4 regions of the Lysinibacillus sp. G01H genome follow, and region 3 is predicted to be linked to each of the others. Evidence: riboswitches for the same ligand, from Rfam matches in the RefSeq annotation. Region 3 holds a riboswitch; each other region holds the start of a gene.
The links. A riboswitch is a leader RNA that binds a small molecule or an ion and turns the genes downstream of it on or off. The one in region 3 is predicted to bind cobalamin.
Positions count from the first base shown of each region.

Region 1: linked by a shared signal. The riboswitch ahead of PSR12_RS10755 (ABC transporter substrate-binding protein) and the one ahead of PSR12_RS14565 (energy-coupling factor ABC transporter permease) in region 3 are both predicted to bind cobalamin.
Region 2: linked by a shared signal. The riboswitch ahead of PSR12_RS20965 (FecCD family ABC transporter permease) and the one ahead of PSR12_RS14565 (energy-coupling factor ABC transporter permease) in region 3 are both predicted to bind cobalamin.
Region 4: linked by a shared signal. The riboswitch ahead of PSR12_RS11630 (glutaredoxin family protein) and the one ahead of PSR12_RS14565 (energy-coupling factor ABC transporter permease) in region 3 are both predicted to bind cobalamin.

Region 1 is NZ_CP118397.1:2,131,754-2,137,857, forward strand. Features, by position in the region: gene PSR12_RS10745 (hypothetical protein) at 17-772, shown strand; gene PSR12_RS10750 (elongation factor G) at 913-2,850, opposite strand; cobalamin riboswitch at 3,033-3,219, shown strand; gene PSR12_RS10755 (ABC transporter substrate-binding protein) at 3,383-4,375, shown strand; gene PSR12_RS10760 (precorrin-3B methylase) at 4,427-5,104, shown strand; gene PSR12_RS10765 (S9 family peptidase) at 5,176-6,104, shown strand, end outside.
Region 2 is NZ_CP118397.1:4,119,657-4,125,760, forward strand. Features, by position in the region: gene PSR12_RS20955 (hypothetical protein) at 1-174, opposite strand, end outside; gene PSR12_RS20960 (heme ABC transporter ATP-binding protein) at 226-1,017, opposite strand; gene PSR12_RS20965 (FecCD family ABC transporter permease) at 1,023-2,069, opposite strand; cobalamin riboswitch at 2,216-2,403, opposite strand; gene PSR12_RS20970 (biotin transporter BioY) at 2,558-3,154, shown strand; gene PSR12_RS20975 (YdhK family protein) at 3,269-3,838, shown strand; gene PSR12_RS20980 (response regulator transcription factor) at 3,879-4,580, opposite strand; gene PSR12_RS20985 (sensor histidine kinase) at 4,558-5,952, opposite strand; gene PSR12_RS20990 (NADPH-dependent FMN reductase) at 6,080-6,104, opposite strand, start outside.
Region 3 is NZ_CP118397.1:2,850,900-2,857,003, forward strand. Features, by position in the region: gene cobK (precorrin-6A reductase) at 1-10, opposite strand, end outside; gene PSR12_RS14550 (sirohydrochlorin chelatase) at 7-948, opposite strand; gene cobJ (precorrin-3B C(17)-methyltransferase) at 963-2,630, opposite strand; gene PSR12_RS14560 ((2Fe-2S) ferredoxin domain-containing protein) at 2,635-3,006, opposite strand; cobalamin riboswitch at 3,153-3,334, opposite strand; cobalamin riboswitch at 3,585-3,769, shown strand; gene PSR12_RS14565 (energy-coupling factor ABC transporter permease) at 3,919-4,665, shown strand; gene PSR12_RS14570 (energy-coupling factor ABC transporter substrate-binding protein) at 4,669-4,941, shown strand; gene cbiQ (cobalt ECF transporter T component CbiQ) at 4,947-5,720, shown strand; gene PSR12_RS14580 (energy-coupling factor ABC transporter ATP-binding protein) at 5,717-6,104, shown strand, end outside.
Region 4 is NZ_CP118397.1:2,298,818-2,304,921, forward strand. Features, by position in the region: gene PSR12_RS11605 (hypothetical protein) at 1-308, shown strand, start outside; gene PSR12_RS11610 (Lsa family ABC-F type ribosomal protection protein) at 356-1,837, opposite strand; gene PSR12_RS11615 (DUF2089 domain-containing protein) at 2,529-2,894, shown strand; gene PSR12_RS11620 (SHOCT-like domain-containing protein) at 2,908-3,294, shown strand; gene PSR12_RS11625 (hypothetical protein) at 3,304-3,585, shown strand; cobalamin riboswitch at 3,942-4,119, shown strand; gene PSR12_RS11630 (glutaredoxin family protein) at 4,237-4,461, shown strand; gene nrdI (class Ib ribonucleoside-diphosphate reductase assembly flavoprotein NrdI) at 4,458-4,817, shown strand; gene nrdE (class 1b ribonucleoside-diphosphate reductase subunit alpha) at 4,814-6,104, shown strand, end outside.

The DNA.
Region 1 (6,104 bases), 720 kb from region 3:
CAAAGGGGATGCACGTATGACAAATTTTCATGTAACGACAACGTTGGAAACGCCTTTTGAAGATCTGAACATTTGTAAGCAACCACGCACAGAAGTTGCCAAGAAAGCGAAAACAAGAATGGTGGTCGAATCTCTAATCGATCAATTATTAGCAACGAAGCTGATTCGCAATGATCGCTTCTTTGAGCAAATCTTATATAATAAAGAAATTATTTGGATACAAAATGGGGATGTGGACGGTCATCTTTTAGCGAAAGCAGCCATAGCAGATGAACTGAAAACAAAGACGAATAGCTTTATGATGTACATGCCGACCAATCCGATTGTCTATGAGGTCAATGGAGAAGCGTATCACTTAATTACACGCATTGATTCTACACGCGCAAAGCCCAACCTTGACCGACTCTCATTGGAGCCAAAGCCTGTTTTAAGTGCCGCTCGTGTCAATGACTTATTATGCTCGATTGTTATGCGCTTTTACGAAACGTATTTACACGATTTAGCACCTCACCATGACAAACTCATCGCATTTGTACAGCAGGAATATGCCCAGTTTATTGCAGCAGTGCAAGCGTTAAATGATTATCATTTCAACTGGCATCCACGTGGCAACGGTCACGAGCTTTTACTGCAATTAATTGATCATCTACAACTATTAAAAAGTCAGCCAGGTAAGGTACTGATTGATTTTACGAACAAGCATGACTACGTGATAGTTGAACCCGCTTATTTGATAGACAAACCAACAAAGAAGGCTGTCGGTGCACTATAAAACCAAGCCCTCCATTTTTTGGAGGGCTTGTTTTGATCTTGCGCTATGAATATCCGCGAAAGCAGGAAAAATACCCGCGCTAGTGCGACGAATACCCGCGAAAGCAAGCAATGCCTTCACGCGAACAAAATCTCCCCATCCTACAGGCAATGCATGGCTGCCTGTGCTTCTTGCCATGGAACCGAATATCCTTTGCCCTTTGCACAAAAGATACTAGAGGAACTATACTCAGGGTCTGCATTTTTATCGTAGCCAATCTGTGCAATCACATCCTCTGTATTATGGCACACATCATAGCCATCAAATTGGAGAGTGAGTGCACCTTTCCCATTTGTATAGGCGGCAAAGGTTGTACTGTAGCTCATTAAAGTGGCAACAGGCGCACGACCTGTTAGGATAACATCCGTTTCGGATAAAATCGGGTCATCGAATGTGCCTGCTGCTTGCTGAATATCATTCATCATACGGCCGATAAAGTCGTTTGAAGCCTTCATTTTAAAGCGATAATAGGGTTCAAGTAGGACATTTTGTGCCTGCTCCAGCCCCTGACGCAGTGCACGGAAACTGGCTTCGCGGAAATCTCCCCCCGATGTATGTTCATTATGCCCGCGACCTGTTAGAAGTGTAAAATGAATATCTGTTACAGGGAAGCCTGTCAGTAGCCCATGATGGTCACGCTCAAACAGATGCTTTTCAACAAGGCGCTGATTGCCTAAAGATAAATGATCTGCATGACAGGCATTGCTGAAGGTATTACCTGTTCCACGTGGATTTGGCTCCATTAATAAATGAACTTCGGCATAATGCTTGAGGGGCTCGAAATGACCATAGCCTGTTACGGGGGTCGCAATGGTTTCCATATATAAAATTTGCGGCTCACCAAAGGAGACAGCTATTGAAAAACGCGTCATGAATACCTCTGTCAGGACCTCTAATTGAATGACACCCATAATATGCACATGGATTTCCTGAAATTTTTCCAGCCAGACCACACGCAAGGACGGCTCTTCTGCTTCGAGTAAACGGAAAAACTGGAGCACTTCCTTGATATGCTGATCGCCCTCATATTGAACCTTTGCCTGTAAGGTTGGGACAAGCTCATAGGGCTGGGATAGCATCGTTGTACCGATTCGATCCCCAATGTTTGCCTGGCTCAGCCCTTTGACAGCGAAAATTTCTCCCGCCTCTACCTGTTGAACGGTCTCATAGCGACTGCCGTTATAAAGGCGAATTTCAGTTACTTTTTCTGTTACTTCGCTAAATGAAAATTCATCACGCACATGCAATGAACCCTTGACCGCCTTCATAAAGGTTAAACGCTGGTGACCATCATGACGAATTTTAAAAACCTCTCCCTCAAACGGGGCAACCTTGTCAAAATCGGTACTCGTTAACAGCGGGAGCTGGTCAAGAAATTCCTGAATGCCCTCATCCTTTAAGGCAGAGCCAGCAAAGCAAGGGAAGGCACATTCATTTTTAATCATTCCCTGTAACTGAGCAAGACACTGTTCATGCTCCAATGACTCATTCAGAAAGGCATCAAGCAATTTTTCGTCGCGCTCCGCTAGCCATTCCATGATGCTATTTGACACATAGTCTGCTCGCAGTGGCTCATCGATGAACAATACATGCTGTGAGCAATCTTTGCGAAGCTGCCTGATGACAGCCTCCACATTGGCACCTTCACGATCTATTTTGTTGATAAAGAAGAAGGTAGGGACATGGTATTGACGTAAAAGTTGCCATACTGTTTCTGTATGGCCTTGTATCCCTTCGACAGAGCTAATGATCATAATGGCATAATCCATCACACGAATGGCACGCTCCATCTCAGGGGAGAAATCGACATGCCCTGGCGTATCAATCAATGTGTATGTATCATCGCCAATGCGCATACGCCCCTGCTCGGCAAATATCGTAATGCCTCGTCTGCGCTCCAGCTCGTGATTATCAAGAAAGGTATCCTGATGATCAACTCGACCACGGGCTTGGATACTATTTGTATGAAAAAGTACTTGCTCAGAAAAGGTCGTTTTCCCTGCATCCACGTGCGCAAGTACACCAATTGTTTTGTACATAAGAAATCCTCGTTTCTATAGAATGCTATCTTTTTATTGTAACAGAATACTAGCTTCTATATTTCTTGTAAAATAGTTCGTCTTTATGTCGAAATAGTGCTAATATAATGATGATTATACTTTTAGTGTCATACTACTGATTGCGCGATAAATATTCTTCTGCTAGTCTATCAATAGTATTGACCATTATAGAACGTATTGGTGCAAATGGCATTTGTCATTTGCTTAAAAGGGAAATCGGTGCAATTCCGATGCTGTCCCGCAACTGTAAATGGGGAGTCTATACAGCATGCCACTGTAGTGAAACTATGGGAAGGCGTATAGATGATGAACCTAAGCCAGGATACCTGCCAGTATGTATTTTTTGACTAAGAACCACGAGGATGGGGATAGTGATACAGGTAATATACCGTTATTTCACTATGCTACTCTCTTGGCGACAAGAGGGTTTTTTTTATGCCCTTCCAAACACCTGGGTAGTAAAGAAATCTCTGATTTCTTTCTATATTTTAACAACAAAGGAGAAAAGGACATGAAGAAATGGAAAAGTATATGGCTAATGATGATCATTGCCTTGGTCGCTGTTTTAGGGGCTTGTAATGCAAAAGACAAAACGGAATCAGCAGCACAAGGTGAAAAGGTTGAGCCATCTGAGGCGGCAGCCGAAGTAACCATTGAAAACAATGACACAAGTCAAACATATACGGAAGCACCAACAAAAGCGATTAGCTTAAATCAGCATGTGACAGAAATTATGCTAGCACTTGGCTTAGAGGATTCTATGGTAGGGACAGCTTACTTAGATGATAAAATCTATGAGCCACTGCAAGAGGCATACGACAAAGTCCCTGTGCTTTCCGATCAATACCCAACGAAGGAGCAAGTCATTGATGCCGAGGCAGATTTCCTATATGCAGGCTGGAAAAGTGGCTTTGGCGAAAAGGGTGTAGGCACACCAGAAGAGCTTGAAGAATTAGGCATCCATACGTATTTACATACGGCTTCCAACATGACAAAGCCAACATTAGAGGATATTTTCACTGATATTCGCCATATCGCGAAGATTTTCCGTATTGAGGATCGTGGCGAAGCTTTAATTGAGCAAATGACGAAAGATGTAGAGGCAGTACAAGCTAAATTACCAAAAGATAGCGAAAAATTACGTGTTCTTGTGTTTGATAGCGGTGAAAAGGATGTATTTACAGCTGGTCAAAACTTTATGAATGAGCTGGTGACAATCGCGGGTGGTCAAAATATCTTTGGTGATGTGGAATCAGGATGGACAACTGTGTCGAAGGAAGATGCAGTAGACCGCAACCCAGAGGTAGTTGTCGTGATTGATTACGGTGAAACAACGGCAGACCAAAAGATCCAATTCTTAAAAAATGATCCAGCATTGAAGGAGATGGAAGCGGTCAAAAATGAGCGCTTTGTCATCCTGCCACTTTCAGCAGCGTCTGAAGGGGTTCGTGCAGCAGAGGCCATTGAAATTTTAGCCAAGGGCTTCTATCCTGAAAACTTTTAATCCATTCGAGCTAGCGTTTTGCTAGCTCCTTTTTTATAAGGAGCGATAAAAATGAACGCATTTCAAAAAAATGTACCAGATCAAACATTTGAAACACTAAACCGTCATGGTGAGTTTACCCGTCTAGCCGTTAGCCCGGGCATTATTAATAAGCATTATACGCCTGCACAATTCCAAAAAATAGCCGAAATTGCTGGCGAAAAGGGGGCGATAAAATATTCTGCTTCCTATAGTATACTCGTATCCATACCAACGTGCGATGCCACAGAAGCGGTGCAAGCCTTACAGGAAGCAGGTCTTTATGTTGCTCCCTCTGGTTCAATCATAGCCATGAAGGCCTGCGATTTTTGTGATGGGGAGAAAATGGAGGCTGCGCCGATAACCGAACAGCTCTATCATGCTATAGAGGGGATGAAGGTACCTGCAAGAGTGCGTGTCAATATTAATGGCTGTGCATCAGCTTGCTACAATGCAGTCTATGATGATATTGGACTCGTTTACCAACAAAAAAGCTTTGATGTCTATTTAGGGGCAGTACCGATGGGAGCAAAGGCACAGGCTGGTACGTTATTCGCTAAGAGGGTAGACGTCACACAAATTGAAGATTTTTTACTGCACCTGATCAACCTATATAAGGAGCATGCTCGCCCAAATGAGCCCTTTTACAAATTTTATCGCAGAACAAAGTCCGCAGAATATTGGGAACTAGTAAAAAATTCAATTAAATAGCAGGAATATTACTTAGGGTGTCGAAGTATTGTAGTAAGGCACAGAAAATTACAATACAAAGGAGCAAGAACATGACATCGAAACAAGGGATTCAACCAGAAGATCTTTATCGCTTAAAATCAGTAGCAGATCCACAGCTTTCACCAGATGGGACAGAGGTAGTTTATGTAGAGACTCGTATGGACGAGAAGAAAAATGACTATATATCGAATTTGTTTTACATAAACTTGAAGGACAAAACACCACAGCAATGGACATTTGGTGAAGATAGAACGAGTTCCCCTGTTTGGTCACCAGATGGCAGTCAAATTGCATTTTTGTCAACGAGAACAGGTAAGTCACAAATTTATGTTCTTTCGAAAGCAGGTGGAGAGGGAAAACAGGTGACACATTGTAAAAATGGAGCGACATCCCCTGTCTGGTCACCATGTGGCAAGAAAATTGCTTTTTCAGTCGTGCTAGGGAAAGATGAAACCATCCTAGATAAAGCGGAGGATGAGAAGAAAAAGGATAAAGAACTAAAGCCACTAGAAATCGAGAAAATGAAACACAAATCGGATGCTGGTGGATTTATTGATATGGAGCAGTTTACCCATATTGCCATTGTCAATGTGGAATCAGGAGAGCTAGAACAAGTGACAGAAGGCAAAGAGTACTTCCATCTGGGTACTTGGTCGCCAGATGGCAAATACCTTACGTATTTAGCAGATAAAGCGGAGGATTTAGATTTCTCATTCAATGTGGATATCTATTTATTGGAGTTTGAAACGAAACAGAGTCACAAGCTAACAGAAGGTTCGGGAGCATATTACCAAACGGCTTGGTCTCCGAATAGTCGCTATCTTTCTTTTGTAGGAGGAGAACGTGAATTTGAAAATGCCACACAAGCGAAGCTTTGGATTTATGACATGGAGCAAAAACTACTAAACTGTGTAACAAGTGAATTTGATGCGCCTGTCGGTGATTTTGTCATCGGTGATTTCCTGCAAGGTGTAGCGTC
Region 2 (6,104 bases), 1.3 Mb from region 3:
TTTAATATGGCATGGTTGGATAATAATCAATCCATCCGAGCCAATACCAGTATGGACATTGGCCATTTTTTGAGCCAATTCACAAAAGATATCTTCCTTGTAATCATGCTGGAAAAGATCAAGATAGATATCGCTGTTGCCAATACCATGCATTTTCGTAAAGGCTATTTGCATACAGTCACTCCTTAAAGGATGTTTTATGTATCTAATAGAAGATCTCGCTTTCTATATTTGGCTAAACCTCTTCGTGAACTGTTCAGGAACATATGTAAGATACGGCTTCCCTGTCAGTGGATGTATTTGAATATCTGCAAAAACACCGAATACATCTTGTAGCACTGTTGGGGTAAGTACTTCCTCTGGTGTACCATGGCAAACTATTCGCCCTTGCTGTAAAACGTAAATTTGATCGCAATACATAGCAGCGATATTCAAATCATGTAAAGCTGCTACTACGGTTAAATGCAAGGTCTGAATTAAATCCATAAGTTGAAGTTGATGTTGAATATCTAAATGATTCGTCGGCTCATCCAATATTAATACCTGTGCTTGTTGAGCGAGTGCCCTTGCAACCATGACACGCTTTTTCTCGCCACCAGAAAGCGAACTAAAGCTTCGTTTCTCTAAATGCGATATGCCCGTTTGCCTAAGAGCCTCTTTAACAATTTGAAAATCTTTCTCTTGATCAAGCTCTAACAGCTTTTTATGTGGTGTTCTTCCCATACTGACTAAATCATGCACAGTGAAATCAAATAATACGGGTGTCTCTTGGCTTACAACAGCCAAATTTTTCGCAATTGATTTACTTGATTGCTTTAATATATCTTGCTCATTTAATACTACCGTTCCGCTTTCAGGTTTTAGGAGACGATACATATTTTTTAACAATGTTGATTTTCCGCTCCCATTAGGACCAATTAATCCAACAAATTGCTTTTCTTTTATTTGAATGCTTACATCATGTAGTATACGCTGATCGTAAATGGAGAATGATACTTGTTTCGCTTCTAATGTCATGGACGTTAATCTCCTTCACCGAAAGAATAGTTGTTACGACGGAGAAGCCAAATGAAAAATGGTCCCCCACAAAAAGCTGTAATAATACCAATTGGCATTTCCTGAGGAGCAATAATGATTCGAGCAAAGGCATCTGCCCACACTAAGAATATTCCACCTATTAAAGCACTAATAGGTATGACATATTTATAGTTTGAGCCCACAATTAAACGCACAATATGGGGAATAATCAATCCCACAAATCCTATAGAACCACTAACTGCGACAAGCACACCAGTTAATAGAGATACTAATAGTATTAACTGAATACGGAATTGCTGAAGATTAACGCCTAATGTCACTGCCGCCTCTTCTCCTAGTAATAATAAATTTAAATTACGATAGTGTAGCCACAGTAGCCCAAATACAACCAAGAATACGAAGGCTGGAATCACAATACTATTCCATTTGGCTCCAGCTAAACTACCTAGCATCCAAAACATAACAGCCTTTAAGGCCCCTTCTTGCTTTGACATCATTAAAATAAAGTTAGAGATAGCCGTTAAGATAAAGGACACAGCCATGCCTGCCAATAGCAAGCGGAAAATAGAGACACGTCCCCCAACACGTGATAAGAAAAAAACAAGTGTAATGGCAAGTAATGAACCAAGAAATGCGGATACTGAAAGAGCGTAAATACCTAAAAATGACAAGGCTCCTAAAATAATCACAGAAGTAGCTCCTACAGCTGCCCCTGAAGAAATCCCTAGAATATACGGGTCTGCAATAGAATTACGTACAAGTGCCTGAATGGCTGCCCCTGCAATGGCTAACCCCGCTCCTACTATAGCAGCTAGCAAAACACGAGGTGCTCTTATTTGCCAGATGATGATTTCCTGAGAGCGACTCCAATCTTGCTCGATCGAAGTTTGTATAAAAGGAATTTTAGAAAGAATAACTTTCCATACATATAACGGTGTAACTGAAACTGAGCCAACCATTACAGCAAAGGTCATTGAAACAATTAATACCATGAAAAGTACGAAGGAAAATAACATAAATTTTTTATTCATCTGTTTTAAACTCCTACTGAATATTGATGAATGAAGCAATAAAAAAAGGTATCCCATGCGAAAATGCGCATAGAAATACCCTAGATTAAACAAAGTCAGAAAAATATCCAGCTATTGTCCGTAATTGCTTGCATCCTCGTGGGCATTACAGGTATTACTAAATGGCAGGTCTCCTGGCTTCGATTCACTATCCTATAATTACCTTCCCATTCTTAAACAGTGGCAAATCATATTATAGGATTCCTCGTTACAGTTGCGGGACAGCGTCGGACTTCCACCGACTTCCCTTTTAAGTGACATTCAAAAATGTCACACCAATAGTATTTGAAGTTATAAAATTGTGACGGTTCTATCATACATTTTTATAGATAGATAGTCTACTTCTATTTAACCCAATATTTGAGTTAACTATTAATAATAATAAGGTTGACACAATAGCATTCGTTTTTTACACTAGCAGTAATAACTTATAAAACGAGGTGAAATTCATGGCAACTGTTACACAACATAGTCACCATAAGTTAAGAACTATTGACATTACCTACATTGGATTGTTTTCAACGCTAATGATGGTGGGTGATAATATCACTTCCTTTGCACCCTTTATGGTAGTTGGTGGTGTACCCATTACGCTTCAAACCTTCTTTGCAACTTTAGCAGGGCTTATTCTTGGTAGTAGAAAAGGTGCGCTCGCCTGTACAATTTATATGTGCGTAGGATTGGCGGGAGCTCCTGTCTTTGCTCGTTTCGGTGGTGGAATTGGCCAAATTTTAAGCCCTACCTTTGGGTTTATTATTACATTTATATTAGCGGCATTTGTTGCAGGGTTGATCGTGGAACGAAGCGGGACAAAGAAAAGTTTTATCGTAGCTGCTTTGGTAGCAACGGCTATAAATTATTTGATAGGAACAAATTGGATGTTTTTTGCATATAAGCTTTGGGCAAGTGCGCCAGAGAATTTTTCATATAAGCTCGCTTGGCTTTGGATGATTCCTCCACTACCAAAAGATATTATTTTAGCTATTTTTGCTGGTATCTTCGCCCATAGATTACAAAAAACATTGAAGATCATGCCCATTCAATAGCATATCTCCCCACCTAATTGTGCCAGACTAAAGAAATGTTTTTCATAGGGTCATATCCATCGTTTCTGCACATTTATTTGCTACATTAGGAGCATATAGTGAGGAGGATATCATATGAAATTCAATAAAAGATGGTCAGTCGGACTATTATCAGTAGTCGCTCTAATTAGTTTATCGGCTTGTACAGAGGATCAAACAGAACCAGCGTCCACTTCTAATGAAACTTCTGAAAAAATGGATCATTCTACAATGAACCATTCAAGTTCTGGCGATGTACCAGTAACATTAAAAAAAGCTGAAAACCCGAAATTTCCTGTAGGGAGCACAGCCATTATTACAGATGGACATATGGAAGGTATGAAAGGGGCAGAAGCAACAATAGTAGGTGCCTATAATACAACTGCTTATGTTATTTCCTATGAGCCTACATCTGGTGGAAAGCGAATAGAAAAGCATAAGTGGGTGATTCATGAAGAATTAATTGACCCACAAGAAGCACCACTGGCTCCTGGAACAGAAGTAAAAACGGACGCAACACATATGGAAGGTATGGAAAATGCGACTGTCCTTATTGACGAGGCTGTGCAAACAACTGTATACATGGTCGATTATACTTCCACTACAAGTGGTGAAGCTGTAACAAATCATAAATGGGTAACAGAAGAAGAGCTTAGTCCAAAATAATAGAAATAACCTCTACCTTCAATTCTGGTAGAGGTTATTTCTAGCTTTTATGTTCCATTCGCTTTCTATTTGCAGACTTATGCCATTTATAGCCGATGCCCCAAACGGTTTGCAAGTAATCATCCGCAGGAAAACCACTTTTTCTTAATTTTTCTCGTAAATTACGTACATGTGAATCAATGGTACGATCTTCAATCGTTACATCATATCCCCAAACGGCATGTATAAGGTGTTCTCTAGAAAATGCTCTATTTTGATAATCTAAAAATAGGGCGAGCATGGCAAATTCCTTTGGTGTTAATGGAATTGCCTTATGTTGAAAATATACTTCAAAGGACTCTCGATCTAGACAAAGCCCTTCAAAGTTAATCACTTTTTCTACAGATATCGTTCTTCTTAATACAGCATGTATGCGTGCTAACAACTCTTCCTCATCAAAAGGCTTTAAAATGTAGTCATCAGCACCAAGGTTTAAACCTTTTACAACATCAGCGTGTTCTCCTTTTGCAGTAAGCATAATGATAGGAACATCCCAAAACTTCCTAATTTCCTGGCAAACCTGCCACCCATCCATCTCTGGCATCATAATATCCAAAAGAACTAAATCCACATGTTCTTCTTCTAAAAAATCCAATGCCTCTTGTATAGAAGTCATTGCTCTACAAAGAAATAGTGGTTCCAAATAAAGGGTTAATAAATCTAACATTCTTGGTTCATCATCAATGCATAAAATCGTTTTCATTCGTTTCTACTCCTTTAAATGATAATTCAAAAGTAGTCCCTTTATTGATTTCACTTCTAACCTTTATTTCTCCCCCATGTGCTTGTACAAGCTCCTTGACAATAGCAAGCCCAAGTCCAGATCCACCTAAAGCACGACTACGTGATTTTTCCACTCGATAAAACCGATCAAAAATATATGGTAAATCCTTCTTTGGAATTCCTTTCCCTGTGTCTTCAACGGTGATGCTTAAAATTCCACTGTCTTTTTTTACAGTGACTGTAGTCATATCTCCTGGCGCACAATAGATTAATGCATTATTTAATAGATTAATCAGGATTTGCTCAAGTCTTGCTTCATCGGCACATAGTGTTAAGCCATTATCACAACGGACAACCAAATAGATACTTTTATCTTGAAAAGCGGGACTTAATTTTTCTTCAATGCTTGTGAAAAACGGCTCTAAATGTAAGCAATGTTTTTCAATTACAAATGAGTTTTCATCCATTTTCGCTAAATCAAATAAATCTTTAATTAATCTAGAAAGTCTATTTGTTTCTTCTATTATAATAGCTAAATACTTTTGACGATCTTGCCCTGTTAAATCCCGTTTAGCAAGAATGTCTGTATAGCCTTTAATAAAAGTTAGCGGTGTACGAAGCTCATGTGCAATACTCGATAAAAACTCCTTACGCTCTTGCCTTAGATGATTTAAATCATTGGATAAAAGCTGGATAGCATTTGATAAATCCCCAAGCTCGTCTTTTCCATTCGTTGAAAGAGCGACTGTAAAATCACCCTTACTCATTTTCAATGTAGCCTCTTTCATTTGAATAAGTGGTTTAGCCAACTTGCGAGATAGAATAACAATGACTGCAATACTGACAAGACTAGATACAATACCCACGATGAGAAAATGCTTATTGAGCCGTTTCATTAATGCATGGATGGAATCGGTATTTTGAAACATAAATACATAGCCAATCGTTCCTTGCTGATTTTGAATAGGGCTTATGGTCGCAATAGCTTTAACTTCTTGCCAATTGTCTTGTAAAACCCTTCCTTCATAAGGTATTTCCCCCTCTATCTCACGAATCAGATCACTCATTTCTTGATGTGGTTGTGAGGATGCAAGGATTGTTCCGAAATGGTCAGTCACCACGACATCTGTACTTGCTTCTGATTCCATAAGAACGACATGTGCTAATGTTTCATTATTGAAGTTCTGTTCTAATATAGTACGATGTGAATTTCCTCTCGCTTGTAAACGCTCTAGTTCCTCTTCCACTCTAGAATTCGTCAGGGAAACATGCAAAAAAAACATCATAAAGGTTTCAATACAAAACAATGTGATGAAAAAGATAATGCCAAGCTTTAATGATAATTTTCTCATCCGTAACCACCATTTTAGAATTTCTTAAAAGTATATCCTAAAAGTGTGAAGATTTCATGCAGAAGTAGCATCTTTCCAAACAAAAAATGCCCATAAGTATATTGTATACTTATGGGTTAGATTTTAATTAAACGTATTTTTTTGCCCAGCTT
Region 3 (6,104 bases):
TGAAAATCATTTTACCGGCTCCTCTTCATGATGATGGTCATGGTCATGATCGTGATGGTCATGATGGTGATCGTGATGATGCGCATGATCGTGATGCGCATGTCCATGATCGTGATCATGATGGTGATGATGATGTGCATGTCCATGTACTGCCGCATAGGCACGATAATCTTCTAGATCTTGCATACCTGTTGATGTACCGTTGATTGCCTGTTCAATACGCTCTAATAAAACATTTTGTAAACGCTCATGGTAGCCAAAATAGTTAGCAATTTGTATATCACAATCTGGATAAAGTTCAGTAAACTTCTCACACATACAATGCATGCGTTCCATCAAAATGCCTGTGAATAAAAAGTATGGTAACATGATGATTTTTTTTGCACCTAGTTTGACACAACGTTCAATTCCTTCTTCAACTCGTGGATCTGTGACACCCATAAAAGCACTTTCTACGTATTTTACAGGTAGTTTTTCCCATAGAAGTCGTGTGATCTTATAAAAATCACCATTAGCAGATGGATCACTGCCACCTCGTGCAATCAATAAAATCGCTGTTTCTTCCTGCTCTTGTTCTGAATTAAAGCCAATTTCAGCTAGGCGATCTTGTAAAATGGCAAAGATTTCATCATGGATACCAATTGTTTGACCATATGTGAAGGTAATCGTTGGATAATGCTCACGCGCATGCTCGATTTCCGCTGGAATATGCAGTTTTGAATGGCCTGCATGTAGTAAAATGATTGGTATTACATGCACCTCTGTAGCTCCCTTTTTCACACAGTTTGTAATACCTTCTTCGATGTTCGGTGAAGCAAATTCAAGGAAACAAGTTTCCACTAAAAATTGTTCATCAATACGCGGTGTCATTTGTTCGATAAATGTACGAACCTCATCATTTCCTGCTGCTAAACGGCTCCCATGGCCGACAAATAAAATAGCTTTCATCTCTCTACTCCTTACTAGTCGCCGCACGGAGCCGGCTCTACTTTTATTTTGGAAGACATATCTTGATACGTAAAATGCAGTATCTTTTTCACACGTTTAAAATATTTAAATAAGCGTTCATTTGGATGAGCATTTGCTTTATATTCTTCAATAATATCTGTAATGAGTGGAATCAGCTGCTCGGGCTCCAGCCCTTCTACAACAGGCTGTGCTGCGTGAGCCGTACGACCGACTGGTTTTGCTCCAATAAAGACATCAAATTTACTTTTGCGGTAGACGATGCCAATATCATCAAATACAGCCCGATAACATGCCATACCACAGCCATTAAAGCCGATATTTAATGTCTTCGGTAAGGACATACCGCCTAGTTTTTCTTGTAATTCCTCTGCATATGGTATCGAATCAGCCTTTTCACCGTAGCAAAAATCACAAGCCTTCAGTGATAGCACATCACCAATCGGGGTTAATAAAAATCCTACTTCCTGTAATTTCTCTGTGATCTGTTCAGGGGCAGTCGTTGGTATTTTCAAATGAATTTGATGATCTGGTGTGTATTCCATCGTCCCCTCCTCCCCAACAACCTCTGCTAACGTCATCATTTGCTGGGGAGTAAAAAATTTATTGGCTACTCCAGGGCTTACTGCTAGTTCAAATATAGATTCTATTTTTTGCTGTACAAGCTTCGGTGTTACTTTGACTGCGCTTGTCCCTTTTACCATTGCGAGTGCCGCTGTAGCCATTTCAAGAGCTGTTTTTTTCGGCTTTGACGTAGCGGCTATACTGGGTTTGTTAAATCGTCCCGCATTAGGGTCAGCCGTAAAGTCATTTCGCGCTGTTCCTGTCTCTTGGTTCATTGCCCAAGGTTCATTTTCTTCGCGTAAACGTTGATGAGGACGTAATGGCTGTTTTTCTTCACCTAGGGTATATTTACGTTGGTAACCGCGTGGCGTGATCATCTTATTGTCATAGAAAAATGTTGATGAATTCCCGATAATAACTGTTGTCAGCATACCAATATCATGTTCTAGCATTTCTGCTAGTGTTGTCATGGTCACTTCTTGACGTTCTCGATAGGCACTTTTCACCAGCCCTACTGGTGTGTCTGGCGAACGATATTCTAAGAGAATTCGCTGAGCCTCGACAATTTGTCTTGTTCGACGACCACTTTTAGGATTGTATAAAGCAATGACAAAGTCTGCCATTGCAGCTGCCTCGACACGCTTTGCAATTAAATTCCAAGGTGTTAGATGGTCACTCAAGCTGATTGTACAAGCATCGTGCATAATGGGTGCACCAAGTATGCTAGCGCATGAATTAATCGCAGAAATCCCAGGAACAATTTCTACTTCAATTCCTGTTGCTTCTGTCCAGCCTAGCTCAATTAACACCTCATATACTAATCCCGCCATACCATAGACGCCTGCATCACCACTCGAAATCACCGAGACGATGCTCCCTGCTTCTGCTTGACGAACGGCTTCCTGTGCACGCGACACTTCTTCTGTCATGCCTGTACTAACAATCGATTTTGCACTTACTAAATCTTGAATCAGCTCTACATAGGTTTTGTAGCCTATAATCATATCACTTTGTTGTAATGCCTCTACTGCACGTGTCGTAATATGCTTAAAATCTCCAGGTCCAAAGCCTACTACGAAAATTTTTCCTTTTTGCGCCATGTTGTTACCCCTCTTTCACCTTTTCGATCCCTTTAATGGCAGTTGTTTGAGCAGTACGCTGTAATGTACCTTCATGAAGTGTAAAGACATGTTCGTTGTATAAGGATTCATGATATAAATCTTGTACTAGTGTTCTAGCATGCTCTGTTGATGGCACACGATACCAGTTTCCTTGGGGGTAGGCAATTACCACACAAGCATCCTTGCATCGTCCATTACAGCGCGTTCTTGTCGTATGTATTTCTTGATCGAGTGCTTGCCGCTGTATCTCATCTCGAATGGCTAAGGTAATTTCCTCCCCATCCTTTTTCATGCAGCTACTGCCATTGCAAATAAAGAGATGTGTTTTCATCCCCTCTAAATTCCAAGTTGTCATCTTCTGTCTCCCCTCATTTGCTTTTTGGAAAAAGAAAAACCTTTACTCTATAACGAAGAGTAAAGGTTTTGTAGAAGCCAAATAAAAACGAATAGCATGAAATACAGGTACTCGCTTTCGCTTCAACTTCTCCCTCCGAAAAGTTTGCATGCACAATCAAATAAGCAGGTTTCCTGACTTAAGCTTCATTTTACTATCGCACCTTCCCAAGTTTGCACCAGTGGCTTTGCGATTTCATCAGCTATTACAGTAGCGGGGGCTGTATTGGATTTTCACCAATTTCCCTATTATCTCGAGCTATTCGAGCACTTATTGACGTTTTATATGAAATTTTTATTAGAATTTTAAATAGAAAACTGTCTTTATCATATCTTATTTTTTTAAAATTTCAATATTTCTTTAAAAATTTATGACAAATTTATCAATTTTGAATGGAACTAGGTATGAAATTTATACAATCTATATAATTTGCCCATAAATCGTTATCAGAATATTCGCCATTGACCTTTAATTATAAAAATTTATAAAAGGTATAGCATATTTATGGAAATTCATGTTACACTTTGTCGTGAAATCTCACAATTTGAATGTTTTTCGGTGCAAAGTGCTTGTCATTTTGCTTAAAAGGGAAGCCGGTTTGAGTCCGGCGCGGTCCCGCCACTGTAATAGGGAGCTTTATAGAATATGTCACTGTCCAACGGATGGGAAGACCTATAAAGCATTGAACTAGAGCCAGGAGACCTGCCGAAAAATAAGTGATCGTTTCAGCCTACGAGGATAGGTGTGCGGCTTAGCAGATGAGAATGTTATTTGCTTTTTTAGCTATGCACTTTTCCACCAGTGGAGAAGTGCTTTTTTTAATTACGCACGCAATCTTCTAAAAATCTACTAATTAGTTAGGAGGAAAGCTTTTTGAAATTTTCATGGTGGAAACTTAGTTATTTTTTACTGGCCTTTTTAATCGTGCCAAAACGTGCCTTTGCCATGCATATCATGGAAGGTTTTTTACCAATCGAATGGGCTATTTTTTGGTGGGTCATCTCTATTCCATTTATCATTCTAGGATTGCGTTCTATTCGAAAAACCGTTGATGAAAATCCTGAAACAAAAATGCTTTTGGGGCTTTCAGGAGCCTTTGCCTTTGTGCTATCCGCCTTAAAAATCCCTTCTGTTACAGGTAGCTGCTCTCACCCAACTGGTGTAGGACTTGGGACAGTACTCTTTGGCCCTCTAGCAATGAGTGTAATTGGAACAATCGTTTTATTATTTCAATCTTTATTATTAGCTCATGGAGGAATTACAACTTTAGGGGCTAATGCCTTTTCTATGGCTATTGTTGGTCCTTTTATTGCTTACTTTGTCTTTAAAGGTGCTCAAAAAGTAGGCTTGTCATTTTCACTAGCCGTATTCTTTGCAGCTATGCTTGGTGATTTAGGTACATACATTGTGACTTCTGTACAACTAGCACTAGCCTTTCCTTCAGAGGTTGGAGGCTTTATGGCATCCTTTACAAAGTTTGCAGGTATTTTTGCCTTAACTCAAATTCCTTTAGCAGTGAGTGAAGGAATTTTAACGGTCATAGTGATGAATTTCTTAAAAAAATACAATATTAGCGAACTAAAAACTTTACGTGTTTTCTCAACAAAGGAGGCACATTAACAGATGAAAAAAAATTTATTGTTATTAGCAATTGTTGTGTTATTAGCCATCATTCCCTTGTTCATACAAAAAGGTGCTGAATTTGGTGGTGCTGATGGAGAAGCAGAAGCAGCTATTGGTGAAATCAATGCGGAATATGAGCCATGGTTTGAAAGTCTATGGGAGCCACCAAGTGGTGAAATCGAAAGCTTATTATTCGTGCTACAGGCAGCTATAGGTGCTGGCTTTATTGGCTACTTCATCGGCTATATGCGTGGCAAACACAAAGAAGGTTAACCATTATGTTACTCATTGATAAGTATGCCTATCTGAATAAGCTAGCGGCCGTTCATCCGCTAGAAAAAATGATATTTTCACTTGGATTACTTCTCATAACGCTCATCATGAGAGATGAACGACTTTCACTCATTACATTTTTTGTAATGAGTGCTTTTATCATTTTAGGTGCCAAAATTCCGCTTACATACTATGGCAAACTATTATTGCTACCTGGCTTTTTCTTATTAACAAGTCTTGTATCTATTTTACTTTCTTTTACATCATCAACGAATACACTCCCTGCCCATATTTGGTCGTTTACATGGAGGAATTGGACTGTTTTTATTGGGAACGCAAGTGTGTTATCAGCGCAACAGCTGTTCTTTATTGTCCTTGGCAGCATTAGTTGTTTATACTTTTTAATTCTAACTACTTCCGTACAAGGAATATGTTATGTGCTACGACAATGGCGACTCCCCTCTTTATTAGTGGAGCTCGTCGAACTAACCTATCGTTTTATTTTTATGTTTTTAGAAAGTATGCAAAATATACATCTCGCCCAGCAAGCACGTCTCGGCTATCATTCACCGATGCAATGGCTACGCTCTGTCTCCATGCTTATTATGGCATTATTTGTGGAAATGTTTCAACGTAGCCGGGAGCTCAACAACGCCATGCAATCACGTGGAGGCGAGGCTGTCTACTGGCAAGATATGGGCTCTTATAGCAAGAAAAATTGGCTAGGCATGGCAGCAATTTTACTAGTCCTCATCGTATACGGAGGGTATTTCACATGACAACGTTTTATTTTAAACTCAACCAATTATCTTATGCCTATGCGGATGGTACGAAGGCGTTATCAGATATTACATTAAACATTCCAAAAGGTAAAAAAATCGCCATACTCGGGCATAATGGCGCGGGAAAATCAACCTTATTTCAGCATCTTAATGGTATTTTAAAACCTACAGCTGGGTCGATTTTATTCGAAGGCCACGGTCTGGAATATAATCGAAAAGCTTTAAAGACCCTACGCCAAAAAGTCGGCATTGTTTTTCAGAATGCAGATCATCAGCTTTTTTCAGGGACCGTCAAGCAAGATATAGCATTTGGCCCATTAAATCTCGGCTGGTCTACTGAAAAAACGGAAGAAAAAATAGCTTGGGCCGTTGCGCAAACCG
Region 4 (6,104 bases), 550 kb from region 3:
ATGTATTGATGAAAACAACGGAGAAAGACAAAGATGAGCTTAGTCAAGCATTAGCTGACATCATTCCAAAAGTATATGGCTCAAGCCCTGATTATCAGGAGTGGCAAATTGAGGTGATAAAGCCCATGCCCATATTAACTGGCATGGAGGAGAATTACTATAAAATGGCGGTGAACTTCTGTGGAGAAAATGTTGCTAATCACTCCTGGTTTGTTCGATTAAGGTTTCCAAGATTACTGCCAGCGCAAAGTGCATCACTAGGTGAGCTATATATCGTGAAAGAGACAAATACTAAATGGGTCCATTGATTTCAATATCATTAAAAAGGAAGAATCCATAAAATGGATTCTTCTCTTTACGACATCGCTACCGTTTTCGTTGCTACAGTTTGTTGAAATGCCTGATCATGCTCAACAATCACCATTGTGAGATGGGAGCTTTTTATAAGCTCTTCAATCTGCATGCGTGAATAGATATCAATAAAATTGAGTGGTTCATCCCAAATATATAAATGAGCCTTCTCACACAAGCTTTTAGCAATCAGGAGCTTTTTCTTTTGCCCACCAGAATAATGAGAGATATCCTTCTCAAATTGAATACGCTCAAAATCCATCTTGCGCAGGATTGATTTAAATAACGTCTCATCAATACCATACTCTTCAATAAATTCCGATAACAATCCCTTTAAATGGGATGTATCCTGTTGAACATAGGAAATGACTAGACCTGAAGCTAACTTTATGGAGCCTGTATGTTGGATGGGCTTACCTAGAATAAGTTTTAACATACTACTTTTTCCGCTTCCATTTTTGCCATCTAAAACAACTCGATCCCCTTGTGCCACTTTGAAGCTAATAGGCTTATTCACGATATGGTTATCGTATTGAATGGATACATCTGTTACAGCAACCATTTCTTTAGATGAACATGATAATGGCTCTACTTTCAATGACTCAGTTTTTTCCACATTTTTTAGCAGCTTTGATTTTTCCTCAATAGCTCTTTGTTGTCTGGATTCCAGATTCTTTGCTCGTTTCATCATCTTAGCTGCTTTATGCCCGACAAAGCCTTTGTCCAGCTTTGAACCTGAATTGGTTGTGCCATTTTTGGAGGCTTCCACTTGATTAGACCATCCTACCGAACGCTTTGAGGATTGTTTTAATCTGTCGATATCTTTTTGCAGTCGTTGATTGGTTACTTCTTCGTGCTCCTGCTGTCGATCAAAATTTAACTTCCAAGAAGAATAGTTTCCACTTTGAACGTCAATATTGGCTCTATTGATCGATAGAATATGGTCAACGCAGCCATCTAAAAAGCTTCTGTCATGTGAAATTAAAATAAATCCTTTTTTCCTGCGAAGATAATCTGAAACCGTCTTTCGTGCATCCGTGTCTAGATGATTGGTTGGCTCATCAATTAATAAAAATTGACCCTCTGTCAAAAACAACGCAGCAATCAGCACCTTTGTTTGCTCGCCATTGGATAATGTTTTAAAAGGACGATACATGACCTCTGCATCTACATGTAGGTAAGCTATTTCACGTAGACATTCCCAATCCTCTGCCTGAGGACAAATTTCCTCAAATATTTCGTGGGTATATTTATTTGGATTTGAAACAGGGTAGGGGAAATAAGTAAAGTCTACAGAAGAGATGATTTTTCCGCTATACTCATATTTTCCTAATAACAACTGAAAAAATGTTGTTTTACCTCGTCCGTTTCTACCGATAAATCCAAGTTTCCAATCCGTATCGATTTGAAAGTTGACATTCTCAAAAATATTGTCAAAGCTGCTTGGATAAGAAAAAGTTAAGTTTTGTACTTGTATCATGGACATGATAATTCCTCCTTTGTATTACAACAGTTTACTTTTCATACAAAGTCGGTCTATCCATCTATGTTTTATTTCTCCGTATAAGCAGATGGATATTAACGACTTATACGGAGTGTTACATGCGTCACAATAGTTTCTGAATCGCTCATATTTTCCCTCTCCTTTATGGGTAAATGAAAGGTGCAAAATCAACTATGAAAGCAAGAAAAAATCCCTCCAATTGTGCATTGGAAGGATTAGTCTTTCACTGAATAAATACAATTTGCCATTTGTGTCATGACAAATACAATGCAAACTGATTGTTAAAAATGGATAGACTAACCCTATATTTTGTGTTTGAAATCATTCAATTCAAATGAAAATATAGTTTAGTTCTTCATTGTCCATTCATCAGTCCTCTCATAATTGTCTTTTTATAGTAACAAATTTTTTTACAGAATACAATGTAACCTTATTTTCAATTCTAAACTGTCATTATCTAACTGATGCCGCTAGCTACAAGTAGAAATAGAAAAGACATACATAGAGTAAAGTTGAAATTGCTTAGGACAAGCAATACAGCAATGATTAATTAACATTTTTAATTTAATAATTAATTTTATTTATTTTATAATTAAAAAAAATCAATTTTTATTATTTACATATTTAATTTCTTTGTTATATAATCAACTTAACTTAAAGGAAGGAGTTCACTATGGCTTATCAAGTAATCACAAATTGCCCTGTCTGTAGTAGAACATTAAAAATTACGAAGTTACAGTGTTCTCATTGTCACACGACCATTGAAAATGAATTTGAATTGTCGAAGCTAGCATCCTTATCACAGGATCAGCTTCATTTTGTGGAAGTATTTTTAACCTGCCGAGGAAACATTAAAGAGGTTGAAAAGGAACTGGGGGTTTCGTATCCAACAGTTCGAGGCAAGCTAAACGACATTATTTCATTCCTTGGCTATGCTCAAAAAAAGAAAAATGAAGTAGACGAGAAAAAAATTGTAAGCATGCTGGAAAATGGCGAAATCACAACAGATGAAGCGATAAAGCTCTTAAAAGACGAATAGGGAGGAACGGACCATGAAAGAGGAAATCACAAAAGTGTTAACCATGATTCAAGAGGGAAAAATTGATGCGGATAAAGGATCAGAGCTGATTCAAGTGCTACAACAGAAAGAAGAATCAGAGAACAAATTTGTGGAAAAAACAAAGTATTTAGAAAAAACATTAAAGGTTCGTGTTGTATCCACCGAAAATGATAATGTTACGGTAAACTTGCCGATTAAACTTGTCAAAGCCGTACTTATGGCAGGACACAGCATCGCTGCGAGTATTCCACAATCAGAAAAATACGTAAAAGATATCGACATCAATCTTCTTCTTGAAGCAATCGAAAATGAATTAGACGGACAAATTGTAGATATAAAATCAGCAAACGGGGATTCCGTTGCAGTCTTCATTGAGTAGAGGCGACGAATGATGCATGTAAAAGTGAAAGCAAAAGATGTTCGCTTTACAGTCCCAGTTCCCTATACCGTGCTAACCATTGTCCTCTCCATTTTAACTTCTAAATGGATTCAGCAACAAGCCAATAAGTGGACAAAGGCATACTTCGATCGAAAGAACATAGACTTTACCTTTCCGCTCATCGACAAAGAAATGCTAAAGCCGATTATCAAGGAACTACAAAATTATAAGGGACTCGTGCTAGTCGATGTCAAAGCTCAGGATGGGACTGAGGTTAAGATTAGACTATAATCCCAAAGATAGAATGGTTAGAGCATGTTATGATAAAAGCATGCTCTTTTTTAATGAGTGTCATTTGAAACGTGTAAGAGATGATAATTATTTCAGGATTTACATATAGAAGCTACTATTTTTCAATGGTACTTAAAATAGAACATTTCTTTCAGAATTCTAGATACATTTTGATAGATAAAGATGTTCATCGTTTAAAATAGATTTTTGATTTGGGTATAAATGATTAGTGGTAATCTACTTGGAACTACATAATTAAAAATACTGAATAATCCAAAAATAAAGAAGTTTAGAATCTTGATTTACTTTTCATTTGAAGGATGGTACACTTAAAACTATTGAACAACAACTATATATTGTGTTCGTTTTACAAAGGTACTACTATATGTAGTTTAAAAGGGAAGTTCGGTACAATTCCGACGCTGTCCCCGCAACTGTGAAGCTGACGATGATTGCAACCACTGTGCATTTGCATGGGAAGGGAATCAGAGAATGAAGCAAAGCCAGGAGACCTGCCTTTATAAAACAAATTTATCATTTCTTCGGGGATTAAGAGATGGGAACGTCAGTATTTTTGGTATGTTAACGTTTCCATTTAGCCTATCTCTCTAGAGGAGATAGGCTTTTTATTTTATGAAAAGAGGGATTTCTATGAAACTTTATACGAAAACAATTTGTCCAAAATGCCTATGGGTAAAATCTGAACTACAACGTGCAGGACTTGAAGCTGAAATTGTTAACATCGATCATGATGAACAGGCAAAGCAAACGATTATTGACGCAGGTTTTTTAAGTGTGCCTGTTTTAGAGATGAATGAAACTTTTATAGGAGATGTTCAGGAAATTGTTTCTCAAATTGAGTTGATTGCTCTATGATCGTTTACGCGAGTCGTACAGGTAATGTCCGAAATGTTGTATCCAAATTAAAGGCAGAATGTATCGAGCTCTCGGAGGAATTGCGATTGAACAAGCCCTATCTTTTAATTACCTACACAGATGGTTTAGGTGACATTCCAGCAAAGGTACAACGTTTCTTAGAAAAAAACAGGGATTTTTGTAAAGGAGTAGTTGCCAGTGGCAATAGTAATTTCGGCCATCATGTATTTGGCGCTGCTGGTGAGAAAATCGCCGCTACCTATCATGTACCCTTAGTAAGGAAATTAGATTTACGAGGTAATCAAACGGATTACGAAGCAATACAAACGTTTTATGAAACGAGGGTAATGAGATGAAAACCTATTTAAAGCTTAATAATGACGTACTGAATCGTTATAGTACAACTGGATTACTTGAGTTAGAAAAGGACCGCGAAGCTACGCGCCGCTACTTTTTAGAGTATGTTAACGTACGTTTGCGTTATTTTATAGATATTGAGGAAAAAATCCGCTATTTAGTTGATGAGGGCTACTATGAGAAAGCATTTATCGATATGTACGAGATGGAATTTATTAAGAAGCTGTACAAGAAAGCCTATGATTATAATTTCCGCTTCCCATCCTTTATGAGCGCAAGCAAATTTTATGATAGCTATGCTATGAAAAGTCGTGACGGGGAAGAGATCTTAGAAAAGTATGAGGATCGTATTGTCATTATTGCTTTGTATTTGGCGCAAGGAAACACAACTCTAGCAGAACGCTCTGTCGAAGCAATGATGGAAGCCTACCAGCCAGCGACACCAACTGCTTTAAATAGTGGTAAGAAAGCACGTGGTGAATTAGTCAGCTGCTTTAAGTTATCAATGGATGACTCCATGAATAGTATTGCCGAAAATATTGGCTATTGTTTAGAGCTATCACGCCTTGGTGGTGGAGTTGGGGTCAACTTAACAGATTTACGTCCTTTAGGTGATCCAATTAAAGAAATATTAAATCGTGCAAGTGGTGTCATCCCAGTAGCGAAACTGTTAGAAAATTCTTTCAGTTATTCGAATCAGTTAGGGCAACGAAATGGCTCAGGTGTTGTCTATCTAAATATTTTCCATGCAGACATAGAAAATTTCATATCATCAAAAAAACCAAATGCTGATGATAAAATTCGCCTCGCAACCCTTTCAACAGGGATTATTATACCTAGTATTTTCTTCGAACTGATGAAACGTGATAAGGATATCGTCTTGTTTAGCCCATACGATATTTTTAAAGAATACGGTAAACGTATGTCTGAGCTTTCCATTTCAGACATGTACTACGAGCTACTTGATAACCCAAAAATTCGTAAAATTAAACGTTTAAATGCACGGAAGCTTTATACAGAGGTGAAAAAAGCACAATTTGAATCAGGCTACCCGTTTGAAATCTTTGATGATAATGTCAATAAGGTACATCCTTTAAAAAATATTGGACGTGTCAAAATGTCCAATCTATGTACAGAAATTCTGCAAGTGCAAGAGACAAGTATCATTACGGATCAGGATCAACCAAATGACTATGGATTAGATGTATCGTGTAACTTAGGTTCCATCGATATCCATGCAGCAAGTAAAGTGAATGATTTCGGCGCATTAGTCGATACAGCGATGC